2 regions of the Pedobacter sp. GW460-11-11-14-TSB4 genome follow, and region 2 is predicted to be linked to the other one. Evidence: riboswitches for the same ligand, from Rfam matches in the RefSeq annotation. Region 2 holds a riboswitch; the other holds the start of a gene.
The links. Region 2 has a riboswitch for S-adenosylmethionine ahead of metH (methionine synthase). Riboswitches for the same ligand answer to the same signal wherever they lie in the genome.

Region 1 (8,214 bases), on a different contig from region 2:
CCATTTAAATTTACCGACCAGGTTTTCAGAATTTATCTGAAATTCGAAACCCCGGTTACGCATTTTACCGGCATTATCGCTCACTCCGCTATAACCGCTTGTACTGGGCAGTGTACGCGTTAAAAGCAGGTTTTTATTCAGTTTATTATAATATTCGGCAGTAAAACTTAACCTATTGTTCAATATTGACACATCGGTACCAAGATTCAGGGTATAACTGTCTTCCCATGTAAGTTCTACATTCGGAAGGCCGCCCGGCGAAATCCCGCCTACACCATTATAACCTGAGTTCGAACCAAAGGTGGAAAGAGAGGCAAAGTTTCCGATACCCGAATTCCCAACTTTACCATAACTGGTTCTGATTTTCCAGTCATTCAGCCATTTAACATCCTTTAAAAAGTTCTCTCTTGAAAGTCGCCATGTAAGTGATCCCGATCCAAAGAGCCCGAATTTCTGGTTTTCACCAAACCTTGAATTTCCATCGTAACGGATTGTTCCGTTAACAATATACTTATCATCAAAAGCATATTCTGCCCGGGCAAAATATCCCAGGTTTTTAAACTCTGTAAAGCTCGACGAAATAGAAGCCAGAACAGTACCTCCGTTCAATGTCCTGAATAAATAGTTTGGAAAACCTGTTTTCTGGGTAGTTACGGAGTTGTTTACCTGATGGCGATACTCAAAACCTGCCAAAGCAGATACTTTATGCTTAGCTCCATACAGGTGGCTGTAATTTAAAGTTGCGTTGGTTTGGTAATTTTTAAACTCGGTATCTAAAAAGGTATATCTTCCGTTTGGTGCGGCACCATCTCTTGTTCTTGGATCCTGAAAACGGTCCTCTTTGATATCTCCATAATCGATCGAACCTGTTGCCCTAAACTTCAGGTCATCAATAATTTTATAATTCAAGGCAAAAATCCCCTGAAGCTGGTTGGTAGTCCCTTTGTTAATATCGTAATTTGCAGATTTGATTGGATTGGTGGCTACTGCACCGAGCAAAGGTTCATTGTAATCGCCCGAGGCGGTGTATATGGCCTGGGTTGGAATCAGAAAGTTTGCTCCAAATGAAGGGTTTGCAAATGTTGAACCACTCAGCGTTCCATTCTGGGTAAAGGTACTCAGGTTTAAATTTGCCTCCAGCGATAACCGGTCATTTACATTGTGCTCAAGATTGGTTTTAAAGGTACCTCTTTTGAAATCCTGCTGAATCTGTTGCCCTTTTTGATCAAACAGACCTGCAGAAATATAAAATTTGGTTTTGGCGTCACCTCCCCGGGCAGTTAACTGATAGTTTTGTGTCTGGCCTTTCCGGTAGGCGGCATCATACCAGCTATAAGATGGTGCGGCAGACGGATCAGAACCAAAAACCGTTTTGATACCAGAAGGACCAACAACCTGGCTGCTATTGGCACCGTACCGGTTAACATATTCTTCTGTGTACACCGATAGCCACTCAGGTCCAGAAAGTACATCAAGTCTGTTAACCTCTTCTGCGTAACCAAAGTAACTACTGAAATCGAATTCGGTTTTCCCTGCTTTCCCTCGTTTTGTTGTGATGATAATTACGCCGTTTGCGGCCTGTGAGCCGTAAATAGATGCAGATGAAGCATCTTTCAATACATCAATAGTTTCGATATCATCGGGATTCAGGTTGTTTAAAATATTAGATGTAGATAAGCTTCTGGATAAATCTCCCGAATTGATCTGGATACCATCCACGATGTAAAGTGGTGCAGTACTGGCGTTAAATGAGCCCGTTCCGCGGATCAATACACTTACCGAAGCACCTGGTGTTCCTGAATTGGTGGTTACCCTAACCCCGGGTAACCTACCCTGCATGGCCCTATCGAAACTTATTAAAGGCACTTTTTCAATCTCTTTTGCCGAAATACTGGAAACCGCACCTGTAATGTCTCTTTTTTTAACCGTTTGGCCGAAACCAGTTACGATAACCTCTTCTAAACCTGTTTGATCGGCTTGTAAGCTGATATTGATTGCCTTACGGTCACCAATATTCTCCCTTAGCGTTACAAAACCGAGGTAGCTAAACTCAATTGTTTTTGCCGATGATGGAGCAACGATGGAAAACCTCCCGTCTGCATCAGTTTGCGTGGCAATTTTACTGCCCGATATTCTTACAGAAACAGCAGGAATGGGCAGCCCGTCTGCCACAGCTATTACCTTTCCTGTAATAACTTTGGTTTGTGCCCTTGCATTAAAGACTGCAAAAAGGCACAGTATAATAAGCGAAAATAACTTTCGTTTCATTTATGATGGTTTTAGTTAATGAATGTTGATGCCAGTTCCCAATTCATGGCAGATATTGAAATTTTACCCACAGCGATTTCATTGCTAACAGAAAAACTGCCTAGCCTTAAATCAACACAATGCTTTAAGAAGAAAAATGGGGTAATTTGGGAGAATAGGATAGTTTAAGCAGTAATACAATCGTTTACGGCTAAGGGACATCCATTTAATTGACGAACTAATTTTTTAGGATATTTTCATTATATTTGTTTGAGTGGTTAAACATTAAGTCGCATTATTGGTCACATACCGTGATAAATCACTTGATTCAGGGGCGGCCTCAATCGCCCCTGTTATTATTTATCTGGTAACCTTTTGTACACTTTGCATAAAAGGGCAGCTGTCTTTTTTCTCTTATTATTTCTAAAACTTATTAATTAATTTTTATTGAACCGTATTCTTATCTATTTACTTTTAGCCTCCAGAAGCGACGCCAGTTTTTCTTTCAATGCTTCTCCACGAAGTCCTTTTGCGATAATCTTTCCATCTGGATCAATTAAAAAGTTTGCCGGGATAGATCTGATTCCATATTGTTTTGCTACCGCATTGTCCCAAAATTTTAGGTCAGAAACATGTGTCCATGTCAACTGGTCATCGGCAATGGCTTTTAACCAGGCCTCTTTTTTCCCAGGCTGATCTAAAGAAACACCCAATATGGTAAACCCTTTATCTTTATACTGATTATAGGCTGCTACTACATTAGGATTCTCCTGTCTGCAAGGTCCGCACCATGAAGCCCAAAAATCAACCAGAACATATTTTCCTTTAAAATCAGATAATTTTACCGGTTTATCGTTTACATCATTTTGTGTAAAATCGATTGCCTGAAGTCCAATTTTGGTTTTCTTTACCGCGTTGAAGTAAATTGAAACATCTTTACCAGCTTTACTCTCTTTTACCGTCCCATCTAATCCAGCATAAACCTGTTCCGCTTCTGCCTGTACGGATTCACTGGTGGCAATCTGCTGAATTGCGTTTAAGCTTATGTAAGATTTAGGGTTTTTCCTTGCAAAATCAAGGTATATTGGCTCCAGCGCCTTACTTGCTGCTTCATAACGTTTATAAATCGAATCGGTTAGTGCCTTATTTTTTTTCTGTTCAGGACTAAGTTTACCAAATTCGCCGCTTATGGCTGCAAGTTTATCCTGTACAGGTTTGGTTAACGCTTTTAACTTATCATTATCGGCATTTACTTTCGATCCGGAAATTGAAGCATTTTTTAAAGAATCTGCCGTGGCAAGTTTAAGGGTACCTGTTTCGAGATAAAAGGACAATACATCCCTTTTTCCGTTTTTTTCAACTGGTTTTCTATAGAGCGATGCCCTAACCGGATCGGCTACATGGCCAGAAAAGGAGAATGATCCATTTTTTAATTCTGTAGAATCGGTAAGCGATTGTCCATTCTGAGCATAACTGAGGTATACTTTTTCGGGGGCTGATGATTTTTTCAGGGTTCCCTCAATGGAGAACGGTTTCTGTGCTATTGCTGCAACCGGAAGGATACTAATGGCAATTAGTAGTGATTTTTTCATGGTTTTTGGTTTTATGGGTTCTTTTTATAAAATAATTAAGTTCAAAGTTGAAACAGCATGTAAGCTCAACTACCTGAAAACACGCTCGAAATAGTTGTTGCCTTTCAGCTGGAAGATATCAGGTTTCATCCCTACAAAAACTTTTTCGGGAGTGATATCGTCAGCGCTGGTGTTTAAATAAATGTTCATTTTTTAATCTTTAAAATTTACCACAGGCTCATTCAGATTCTTTAGCGAAATCTTTCTTATCTTTCCTTGGTTAGAGGAAGGATTTAGCACCTTATTTGGCAACAGGTTGCTAAGACATCACAGGGCCTTTCCCTCAGTCTTTCTGGATAAGTCTGCAAAATTATTCCTTGCAGGAGCAAATATATATAATTCCTATAGATTTTGTAGTCTTTTTATTTAAAGTCTAAAAAAAGTGGTTATACCTGTAAAAACACTCATGAAAATTGCATATCTATGACTGTTGATGTAACAAACTTTGGTGGATATTTAAGCTACTATGCCAGGGAAGAAACCCTTTAAATGACAAAGGCTACCTTACAGGTAGCCTTTAATGTGGTGGAGAATATCGGATTCGAACCGATCACCTCTTCACTGCCAGCGAAGCGCTCTAGCCAAATGAGCTAATCCCCCAATTTTAAATTTTCAAGCTTCCTGCCCGAGCAGCAAAAATAGCAAATACTTTCTCGAATGCAAATGATAATTCACTTTTTAATTAATCTTTAGGTTTAAAAGCAAACAAGGCCATTAAACAGATTACCGCAAACACCGATTGCATAGGATAATTGATGAACAGAAAAAGTACAAATGTGGCAATAAGCAACAGTACAAAAAACATAATGGCCTTAAAAGCGGTATCCATATAACACATGGCTACAACAGCCAAAAGGTAAAAAGGAATAATAACGGCAGCTATAAACATCGCCGAAAATAAATTCCTAATATTAACCGAACATTAAATATGCTTTAGGTTTAATTGCGTAAAGTTGTGAGTTAAATATATTCGTTAACTTCTTTTTTGTTTAACAGCTCCTGATAACAATCTACAAATTGGGCCACGTTATAGCCATCCATCAAGGCATGGTTTACGTGTATGGAAACCGACATTATTTTTCTCCCGTTTTCATCTCTAACCTTGCCAAAAGATATTTTAGGGCAGCTATCGTGATAAGCATAATTGCGGGCATGTGATAAAGAAGTGAAATTTAACCAGGGTAGTGCCGAATAGTGAATTACATTTCCGCCTGATGAGGAAGGGATTAAACCTGTGCTGGCCTGCACCTTTTCAATCTCTTTATTGGCCGCTGTTCTAAAATCTTCAAAGTCATTATAGAAATCCATGTAGCCAAATCCAAATGTGCCATTTGGTCTGTTAATTGTGGCTGCAGCATGCACGCTTTCATACTTCCAAACCTCGCCATCAATAATGCGGTAACGAAAAGGTTCTACCTGATTGGCAGCAACAAGCGATTTGTGCAGGTAAAGCAGAAAAAAAGAAACTTGATGTTCTTTTGCTTCTTTGTAGGTAGCCGTACAGTCAACTTCTACGGTTACGCCGAAGAAAGGTTCTTCAAAGGCGCTAAAAAATTTAAAATGATCTTTTCTGATCCAGGTGTTTATATCTATTTTTTCTTTCATTCAATTAATTTTGGTAAAACCTCAGATAGATTTTCCATCTGATAAAAGTTTGCATGTTCGATGGTATGATCGATACTTTCGTGCACCCAGGTGGTATGGAAAGGAATGTGAACAGCATGGCCGCCAATATTCAATACGGGTAAAACATCCGATTTTAGAGAATTGCCCAACATTAAAAAGGCCTCAGGTTTACAATCCAGATGTTTAATCAGTTTTTGATAATCTTTTTCCTGTTTATCGCTCATAATTTCGATATGGTGAAAATAGTGGTCCAGCCCTGATTTGGTCAGTTTTCGTTGTTGGTCGAGTAAATCACCTTTGGTAGCGACCACCAGTTTGTATTTCCCATGTAAGGTTTTTAATACCTCTTCTACCCCATCAAGCAATACAACAGGTTTATTGAGCATTTCCTGTCCAAGTGTTATCGCTTTACTAATCACAACAGGATCTATTTTACCTTCGGTTATCCTTAAAACGGTCTCGATCATGCTTAAAACAAAACCTTTAATCCCGTAACCATAAAGCGGTAAATTGGCTATTTCTGTTTTATAAAGTTCTGCCAAGATGCTGTGCCGGGGCATAAAATCTTCTAAAAGACCTGCAAACTGCTCTTCGGTTTCGCGGAAATAAGGTTCGTTTACCCAAAGGGTATCATCAGCATCAAAAGCAATTACAGTAATTTGATTTTTCATGGTTATGCTTACTTTAGTAGCACAAAAGTAAAGCAACAGATACCGTTAAAAAAGGACATTTGTCTCGATTAAATAAATATGCTTCGCACCAATCTTACTTTCTTATCCTTTATCGAACGTTTTTCTTCCGAAAATAAAGGAGAAGCCATAACACTTAAAAACTTTAAAGCAGGACATCGTTTTGTTGAACAGGGTGAAAAAATCAACAATATTTACATCATTAAGGATGGCATTAGCAAGTGTTTTATTTCTGAAGAAAACGGTAAAGATTTTATTATCGAATTTTTAGGTAAAGGCGAAGTGGTAGGCGAATTGGAGGCTTTAAAAAAGATAGATTGCTTATGTAATGTAGCGGCAATAAGTGATGTTTCGGCCTACGTTATTCCCGATCATCTTTTCCTTTCACTGATTCATAAAAGTAGTGAATTTACTACAATCTTACTCCAGGAATTGTCTACCAGAATTATACAAACCAGTACACGGGCATCCTTCCAGCAGCTATATACCTTAGAATATGCGCTTTTAAAATTGCTCAAACTGCAGGCCGATGAGCACATCTCCATCTCGAAAGAAGACATGGCTGCCTATCTGGGCATTTCCGTAAGAAGCTTTAACAGAAGCTTAAAGCAAGTGATTGATAAAGGAGGTTTTGATACCCCCGAATTTAAGCATGTACTCCAGCTCACCAATATGAAAAAGCTACTCGAACGATTAAAATAACCAACGTTATTTGTGGTATAATTATTGCTTCGAAGGTATTTAAAAATTAACTGTAACGTTTCGGCAATTTGATTCGTTTAAGTAATTGAAATTTAACAAGGCCGCATTTTTGCGGAAAACAATGCCACACAAAAAAACCACATATATAATGAAAAACTGCAAACGTCAATTCACATTAAGATTCCCAAGTTAATCGATATTCTGGAGTACCAGCTTACTCTGCAATAAAACGATATCCTTAATTATCATTTAAATAAGGCGCAGGCAACACCTCTGCCATTTACATTGATTCAGCTAATCTTAATTAAACATGAGTGCTTATATTAACATCTACACCAATTCTTTAACAGACGATCTAATTCCAACAATTTTAAAACGGTTAAACGAACATGAAAATGTTCTGGACATTAACTCATCCTTTTCATTTCGAAATACAAACGGGACTCTTCCAATTGTTTTTAAGTGGGACAAGCCAAGCCTGGAAATATTCAACGAAAATAATTTGAAATTAAATTTTAGTGTTTCACTAAAATCTTTCGATCTTAAAGAATACAAGAAAAAGCTTTTTAAAGAAAAAATTATCAAACAAAGCGCTGTTCAAAAAATATTTGGGTTATTTAAGAAGAAGAAAAAAAAGAAAGTAGCCAAACCTGTAAAATTAAGTGCAGAGGTTGAAACACAATTACAGCAGTACAATAAAGTATTTTCTTTAAAATATCATTCAGGTGATGTTTTTGAAAACCATTTTGCAACTTTAATTGGTGCGATTATTACAGAATTAACCAATGGCGTTTGTCATTTTACCCAGGAGAATGTGTGGTACAATGCTAAAAACGCACTAAGAGAATCGTTGGTAAACTTATATACACTTGAAGAACTGCCTAACCACATCAACAAAAATGCGGTAGCCGTTGCGAGCTAAAAAAAATTAAATTTCTAAAGCCAATATCAATGCTTCTTATATATCTTAAGATATTGATATTGGCTTTTCTTTTTACCTTCATCATCACTTTAATACGCTCCCTGGAGTTATTGGTCGTTATCAATATTTAACGCGTCATCACACAGTCTCAAATCTTTAGGATTAATAGCTTTCCTGCGAGATATCTAAGCTACATCTCTCCACAAACGCCCAACTGCGCTTTGTTTCTCAATGCCTGAGCGGACACTAAACATTTAAGGCTTAAAACTTGTTGTTTAATTAAACGAACACCAGTATGCCCGATATCTTAATTATAAACGGTAGCGCCAGATTGAATGGAAATACACAAAAGTTTATCAGCAAACTCACTCAGGAAATTGCATTTGATCAGCTAAAT
Region 2 (8,214 bases):
GATTGCCCAAATAGGCTGCATTTGAATTCTGAAAAGTTTCTACCTGCAGCAACTGGTGTTTTTCTTTCACCAAAAACACAGCGCTTTCGTAGGGTACATTTAACCACTTGTGGCAATCGACGGTAATGCTATCAGCATTTCCCCAGCCATTAAGCAGATGACTGTATTTAGGCGAACAAGCGGCAAAACCGCCAAAAGCGGCATCGATATGCCACCAGAAATTATATTTTTCTTTTAAGAGATTGATGGCTTCAAAATCATCAAAATCCACCGTATTTACCGTTCCGGCGCTAGAAATTAAGATAAAAGGTTCTCCTTTTAGTTCCTGTATTTTAAGTTCCAGATCGCTAACATCCAGGGCTTCGCGGTTGCCCTGCAGGACGTTTACTTGGATAAAATTGCCACTTCCCAAACCCAGCATCGATAAGGATTTAATGGCTGATGAATGTGGTGTGGCAGATAACACTTTTACATTGCCCGACACGCCTTCCCTGGCGAAATCTTTCCCAAATTGTTTGCCAATCCATTGTCTGGCAACAGCCAGACAGGTAAAATTAGAAAGTGTAGCACCTGTTACAAAACCACCGAAAAAATCTTTGGGTAGGTTAAATAACGAAAGTAATAACTGAATGGTTTCCAGTTCGATGATCGCTGAAACATCGCCATTACCTTTTGCACTTTGCGTATTCTGATCATATATCGTTGATAACCAATCGCCGGCGATAGCCGCAGGTGTTGTTCCACCGGTTACAAAGCCCCAATATCTGGGACCAGATGAGGCCACCATAATAGGTTCAAAACGTTGGTTAAACTGCTTCAGTGCTTCGATGGCACCAGAACCCTGATCGCTTAAATCGCGGATGATTTCAACTTCTGTATTACCGGCTGTTGGCCGTTCATGAATATGATTTAAATAATCTATGCCCTGCTGTTTAACCGTTGTTAAGATGGCATCAAGGTTTTGTTGGTCGGTATTTAAATTATTCATGATGATAATGTTTATGGAATAAAGAAAAATACGTCATTGCGAGGCACGAAGCAATCCTACAACGATCGCTAATTAACCCAGCGCTTTAAGATTGCTTCGTGCCTCGCAATGACGATGCTTTTTAGGCTAAAAAATAGCCTTCGCAATCTTTTTCGTCTGCTCAGGGCGACCCATCGTATAAAAATGTAATACCGGAGCGCCAAAATCAATCAGTTCTTTACATTGTTTAATCATCGCTTCCGTACCAATTTCTTTTGCCTCGTTATTGTTTTTAGCATGCGATAGCGCATCGGTCAACTCATCAGGTAAGTCGATGTGAAAAATCTTAGGCAACACATTCAACTGCGACAAGGTACTGATGGGCTTCAATCCTGGTATAATCGGTACATTGATATCGTTTTCCCTGCATTTCTTTACGAAATCGAAATATTTCTGATTATCGAAAAACATCTGCGTTACAATAAATTCAGCTCCTGCCTCTACCTTCTTTTTCAGGTATTTAAAATCGGTACTCATATTAGGTGCCTCGAAATGCTTTTCAGGATAACCGGCAACGCCAATACAGAAATCGCTTTTAAAGGTTTCAACATCTTCGTGCAAAAATTTACCTTCATTATGGTTTTTAATGTGCTCAATCAGATCTGTAGCATAACAGTGCCCGCCTGGTGTAGGAACAAAATTTCCATCTGCCTTACGTGCATCGCCTCGTAAGGCCAGCACATTATCAATACCCAAAAACTGTAAATCGATCAATGCATTTTCGGTTTCTTCTTTGGTAAACCCACCACAAATTAAATGCGGAACAGCATCAACTTTATATTTATGGATAATGGCCGCACAAATGGCAATGGTACCCGGACGCTTACGATAAGATACCTTTTGTAACAAACCGTTGGCTTGTTCTTTATAAATGTAATCTTCACGGAGTGAAGTCACATCAATAAAAGGTGGATTAAACTCCAATAGTGGTTCAATCGCATCATAAATCCATTGTATGCTTTGTCCTTTTACAGGCGGTAATAATTCAAAAGAGAATAAGGTTTTACCCTTTGCGTTTTTTATATGGTCTGTAATCTTCATAACCCTAATCCCGAATAATCGGGACTTTAAATTTTAATTTGTATACAATTCCCTGCCCTGTAGGGGCTGGGGGTTAATAAGCTAAATTCGGACTTAACCACCGCTCCACTTCTTCAACCGGCATATTCTTTCTGATGGCATAGTCTTCAATCTGATCTTTGGTGATTTTCCCTAAACCGAAATACCTCGAATCGGGATGCGCGAAATAAAATCCGCTTACCGCCGCTGTTGGATACATGGCGTAACTTTCGGTTAAGTGCAATCCGATTTTATTCTCCGCATCAAGTAACTGGAATAAAGTTCCTTTTTCAGTATGTTCCGGACAGGCAGGATAACCAGGTGCCGGACGGATACCTGCATATTCTTCTTTAATCAATTCCTGGTTGCTCAAATTTTCATCCTGTGCATAACCCCAATATTCTTTACGGACACGTTCGTGCATACGTTCTGCGAAAGCCTCTGCCAAACGATCGGCCAGCGCTTTGGCCATAATGCTGTTGTAATCATCGTAATTCGATTCAAACTCATTGACCAGTTCATCAATCCCGATACCTGCCGTTACTGCAAAACCACCAAAATAATCCTGAATGCCACTTTCCTTCGGCGCAATAAAATCAGATAAAGCATAATAAGGCTGACCATCTACTTTTTCGGCCTGCTGACGGAGGGTGTGAATAGTTACCAGTTGGGAGTTTTCAGTTTTCAGTTTGGAATCGTTTGATAACTGGGAACTATCAACTGTCAACTGAATATCGTCTCCTACTGTATTTGCTGGCCAGAAACCGATTACGGCTCTTGCTGTTAACAGTTTTTCGTCGAGGATGCGTTTTAATAAGGTCTGTGCATCATCAAAAAGTTTCTTCGCTTCGTCGCCTACATTTTTATCGTCGAAAATTTTCGGATAACTGCCACGAAGTTCCCAGGTATGGAAAAATGGTGTCCAATCGATGTAAGGAACCAGTTCTTCTAAAGGATAATTATCGAAAACCCTTGTTCCTGTAAATTCCGGAACAGGTAAGTTGGGTTGAAAATCGATCTTAAACCTATTTTCGCGGGCTTCTTCCAGTGTTTTAAAACGTTTATCCGATCGTTTATTTAAATGCGCTTCACGGGCTTTATCATATTCAGCCCTGATGCCTGCTACATATTCATCTTTTGTTTCCGGATTCATCAAGGTGCTGCAAACGGTAACACTTCTGGAAGCATCTAACACGTGGATAGCAGGTCCTGAATAATTTGGCGCTACTTTTACTGCAGCGTGGATTCTTGAGGTTGTGGCACCACCTATAATTAATGGAATGGTAAAACCTTCGCGCTCCATTTCTTTAGCAAAGTGAACCATTTCATCTAGTGATGGCGTAATCAATCCACTTAATCCAATAATATCGGCATTTATTTCTTTGGCTTTTTTAATGATTTCCTGTGCCGGAACCATTACGCCCATATCAACAATCTCGAAATTATTACAAGCCAGTACTACGCCCACAATATTTTTCCCAATATCGTGCACATCACCTTTTACAGTCGCCATCAATACTCTTCCTGCTGACGAATTCTGATCCTGATCCGGATTATCCAGTTTCTCCTGTTCGATAAACGGCAATAAATAAGCCACGGCTTTTTTCATTACCCTTGCCGATTTTACCACCTGAGGCAAGAACATTTTTCCCGCACCGAATAAATCACCTACAATGTTCATCCCGTCCATCAATGGCCCTTCGATCACCTGAATCGGGCGGGCATATTTTTGTCTGGCTTCTTCCACATCATCATCCAGATATTCAACAATTCCTTTAACCAAGGAATGAGATAATCTCTCTTCAACAGAACCTTTCCGCCACTCTTCATCTTTAACCACCTCTTTACCTTTCGATTTTACGGTATCGGCATATTCTACCAAACGCTCCGTGGCATCGTCTCTGCGGTTTAAGAGCACATCTTCTACCCTTTCTAACAATTCGGGTGGAATTTCCTGATAAACCTCCAACATTCCGGCGTTCACAATCCCCATATCTAAACCAGCCTGGATGGCGTGATAAAGAAATGCAGAGTGCATCGCTTCGCGAACGGTATTATTCCCCCTGAAAGAGAAAGAAATGTTAGAAACCCCTCCGCTCACTTTAGCATGAGGCAGGTTTTCTTTGATCCAACGGGTGGCATTTATAAAATCGACAGCATAATTGTTATGCTCTTCGAGTCCTGTTGCTACGGTTAAGATGTTCGGGTCGAAAATAATATCCTCTGCCGGAAAACCAATTTCGTTTACCAGGATATCGTAACTTCTTTTACAAATCTCTTTCCTGCGCTCGTAATTATCGGCCTGACCTTGCTCATCAAAAGCCATGACTACCACAGCAGCACCGTATTGCATAATTTTGCGGGCGCTTTCGCGGAATTTATCTTCACCTTCTTTTAATGAGATGGAGTTTACGATGCCTTTTCCTTGTAAACATTTTAAGCCATTTTCGATAACCGACCATTTAGATGAATCGACCATGATTGGCAATTTGGCAATATCCGGTTCAGAAGCAATGAGGTTCAAAAACTTAGTCATCGCGGCTTCTGAATCCAACATCCCTTCATCCATGTTCACATCAATTACCTGCGCACCACCTTCAACCTGTTGTAAGGCAACAGCCAGTGCAGCTTCGTAATCGCCACCCAAAATCAGCTTGGAGAACTTAGGAGATCCTGTAATATTGGTTCTTTCACCAATATTTACGAAAATGCTCTCCGGGGTAATGGTTACAGGCTCCAATCCGCTTAAACGCATGTAAGGCTCCAGTACCGGAATTTTGCGGGGTTCGGCTTTCCTTGCATTTTTAGCAATACAGCCAATATGTTCTGGTGTAGTACCACAACAGCCTCCCACGATGTTCACAAAACCTGATGCAATAAAGTCATCAACCAAATGTGCCGTTTCGTGCGGTTGTTCATCATAAGCACCAAATTCGTTTGGCAAGCCTGCATTCGGATAAGCCGAAACATAACAACCTGCTTTTGCAGCGAGTTCCTCAATATGCGGACGCATTTCTTTAGCACCCAAAGCACAGTTAAAACCAATACTTAATGGTTTTGCATGCATGACAGAGTTTAAGAAAGCTTCGGCAGTTTGACCTGAAAGTGTCCTTCCGGAAGCATCGGTAATGGTGCCGGAAATCATGATCTCCAGTTTACGGCCAATTACCTCTTCATATTTTTTAATGGCTACAATGGCCACTTTAGCATTTAAAGTATCGAAAATGGTTTCGATTAATAATACATCCGAACCACCATCAACCAAACCACGTACCTGCTCGTAATAAGCGGCTTCCAGCTCATCAAAATAAACCGCCCTAAAACCAGGGTCGTTTACATTAGGCGACATGGAAAGGGTACGGTTGGTTGGGCCAATAGCACCAGCCACAAAACATTTACGGTCTGGATTTGCAGCCATAAACTCGTTTACGGCTTCTTTTGCTACACGTGCACCTTCGAAACTCATTTCGTAAGAAAGGTCTTCCATCTGGTAATCGGCCATGGAAATGCGCTGTGTACTAAATGTGTTGGTTTCGATAATATCGGCACCAGACGCCAGGTACTCCAGGTGTATTGTTTTAATAATATCCGGACGTGTGATGTTGAGCAAATCGTTATTGCCTTTTACATCACAGGGATGGTTTTTAAATCGCTCCCCTCTAAAATCTTCTTCGGTTAAGGTATATCGCTGAATCATGGTACCCATTGCACCATCAATCACCAAAATACGTTTTTCTAATTCTTCTCTTATACCCATTTGTTGTGTAAAATGTGGGATGGAAAATGGAAAATGGCAAGACACATCATACATCTTCCATTATACATTATTACATCCTAAAAGGCTTATTTAAAAAGTTGGTACGTGAATCGTAATCCTAAACTTATCTGTTTCCGCTATTTGCAGAATAGAATTTAGCACCTTGTATGGTTACAGGTTGCTAAGACTTCGTTGGGTCTAATCCCTCCGTCTTTCTTAATAAGCATACAAAAATGCAACAAAGCAACATCAATTCCAAAAATTATCGCTTCGCTACCAAATAAAATTACAAAGGCCACGCAAAACTGCGCAGCCTTAAGAATATTGTTCTGTTATTTAGGTTTATCTTCTGTTACCGAAAATGCGTAACAGCGACAAAAACAAGTTGATAAAAGTGATATAAAGCGACAACGCACCCATAATTGCTAGCTTTTTGCTCTCATTTACACCTAAAGTGTTTCCATTTTCATCTAATCCTTCACCAATTCTTTTAAGCTCCTGAACTTTGTACGCAGTTAATGCAGTAAAAATCGCCACTCCGATAAAACCCATAATGTAACCCAATGTTGAGCTACCTAAAAACATATTGATTATGCTGATGATCACCAAACCGATTACACCTGCAAATAATATAGGGCCAAATTTACTTAAATCGGTATCTGTGGTATATCCCATTATTGCCATTACCGCAAATATCGCAGCAGCCGCAGCAAAACTAATTACAACTGATGGCAAGGAATAAGTTAACAAGATAAAGCTGAGCATTACTCCTGTTAATATAGAATAAAGCAAAAACACACCGATTAATGCCTGATAAGACATTCGCTGCATACCAGCACCCATTAAGAATACTAATCCTAGAGGAGCAAATATTGCGATGTATCCTAAAACGGTAAAGCCGCCCTTACCTGTTTGTGGGTTATAGGATAAAAGATAATCCAATACCGCCGGTGTACTGGCGATAAAATAAGCTGCAACTGTAGAAACAGCTAATGCGACGAACATCCATAAGAAAACATTTCCGAAGAAACGTTTAGATGCAGATTTTTCCTGTACAAAAACACTGTTGTCCTGATATTGATAATTTTGTTGTTCCATTTTAAATTTTATGTATTTAACTATATAAAAATAAATATTTAGTTTAATCTTTTTGTCAGTAGTTCTTCAACTTTTTTAAAGAACTGTAAAGGTTTTAAGGTGCGCCATGGCAGGTTGTCAAAAGCACCACCAAAGTTAATGTAATAATCGATGTTATTGTCGCGAAACTCGGTAATAACGTGTTGCTGAAAATTTACCCCAACAATCCAGCCGTCTTCTACTTCCTGAAACCACTCTTCGTAATAACTATCGTCAGAAGCATGGAAATTTAGCACATTTTCTCCGATCAGGATAAATTTATTAATACCTTCATCCATCATCAGCTCTAAAATATCGCGTTTCAGCAGCATAATATCGTTATTAATGGCATCATTCCACTCGCCTATAAACTCGATAATGGCATAACTGCGATCGTAATCGGCATATAACACCTTCATGTACAGGGTACTCGAACCAAATTCGTCCCACTGCGGGTGCAATAAAAAGTTATAAATCTGCTTATCGAAGTAAAGTTCTGAATATTCGGTATTGTAAAATGGCGATCGCTCATCTTCTGCCGAAATGTAATCATCTCTCCACTGATAATAAGGCTCAATTTCGTGCATACTTCTTTCTAATTATGAATGAGTGAATGTTTGGTATTGTGCTAAGCTCAATCATTCTTTAATTCTATCACTCAAACATGCTCTCCTTTTTAATGTCTTGCTGCAACAGCTTTACGTACACTTCCGTAACGGGTTAACAATTCGGCGGCTTCCTCATAACCAATATTTAACTCATCGGCAACCATTTGTGTACCGCGGTCTACCAGTTTATGATTGGTTAACTGCATATCAACCATTTTATTACCCACAACACGCCCCAGTTGAACCATAACAGTAGTGCTTAACATGTTTAACACCAGTTTCTGTGCAGTGCCCGATTTCATCCGTGTAGAACCGGTAACAAACTCAGGTCCAACCACCACTTCAACCGGAAAATCCGATTCTGCAGCAATAGGTCCGCCGGTATTACAAACAATGCAACCCGTTAAAATGCCATGCTTACGTGCCGTGTTTAAACCACCAATTACATACGGTGTAGTACCCGATGCGGCCAGGCCAACCAAACAATCTTTTTCATTAATTTCAAATTCCTGAAGATCTTTCCAGGCTTGTTCGGCATCATCTTCAGCAAATTCTACTGCTCTTCTAATTGCAGTATCGCCACCGGCAATTATCCCAACAACCCAATCAAAAGGAACACCATATGTAGGCGGGCATTCTGATGCATC

Region 1: linked by a shared signal. The riboswitch ahead of AC07YT_RS18670 (TlpA disulfide reductase family protein) and the one ahead of metH (methionine synthase) in region 2 are both predicted to bind S-adenosylmethionine.

What each region holds. Positions count from the first base shown of each region.
Region 1 is NZ_JBWKYI010000022.1:1,253-9,466, reverse strand. Features, by position in the region: gene AC07YT_RS18675 (SusC/RagA family TonB-linked outer membrane protein) at 1-2,268, opposite strand, end outside; gene AC07YT_RS18670 (TlpA disulfide reductase family protein) at 2,712-3,839, opposite strand; SAM riboswitch class I at 4,082-4,181, opposite strand; tRNA gene AC07YT_RS18665 (tRNA-Ala) at 4,402-4,478, opposite strand; gene AC07YT_RS18660 (hypothetical protein) at 4,561-4,767, opposite strand; gene AC07YT_RS18655 (chloramphenicol acetyltransferase) at 4,839-5,483, opposite strand; gene AC07YT_RS18650 (HAD family hydrolase) at 5,480-6,175, opposite strand; gene AC07YT_RS18645 (Crp/Fnr family transcriptional regulator) at 6,254-6,895, shown strand; gene AC07YT_RS18640 (hypothetical protein) at 7,206-7,817, shown strand; gene AC07YT_RS18635 (flavodoxin family protein) at 8,113-8,214, shown strand, end outside.
Region 2 is NZ_JBWKYI010000007.1:7,593-15,806, forward strand. Features, by position in the region: gene AC07YT_RS08930 (pyridoxal phosphate-dependent decarboxylase family protein) at 1-988, opposite strand, end outside; gene metF (methylenetetrahydrofolate reductase [NAD(P)H]) at 1,115-2,068, opposite strand; gene metH (methionine synthase) at 2,142-5,843, opposite strand; SAM riboswitch class I at 5,965-6,069, opposite strand; gene AC07YT_RS08945 (Bax inhibitor-1/YccA family protein) at 6,186-6,941, opposite strand; gene AC07YT_RS08950 (hypothetical protein) at 6,980-7,546, opposite strand; gene murQ (N-acetylmuramic acid 6-phosphate etherase) at 7,636-8,214, opposite strand, start outside.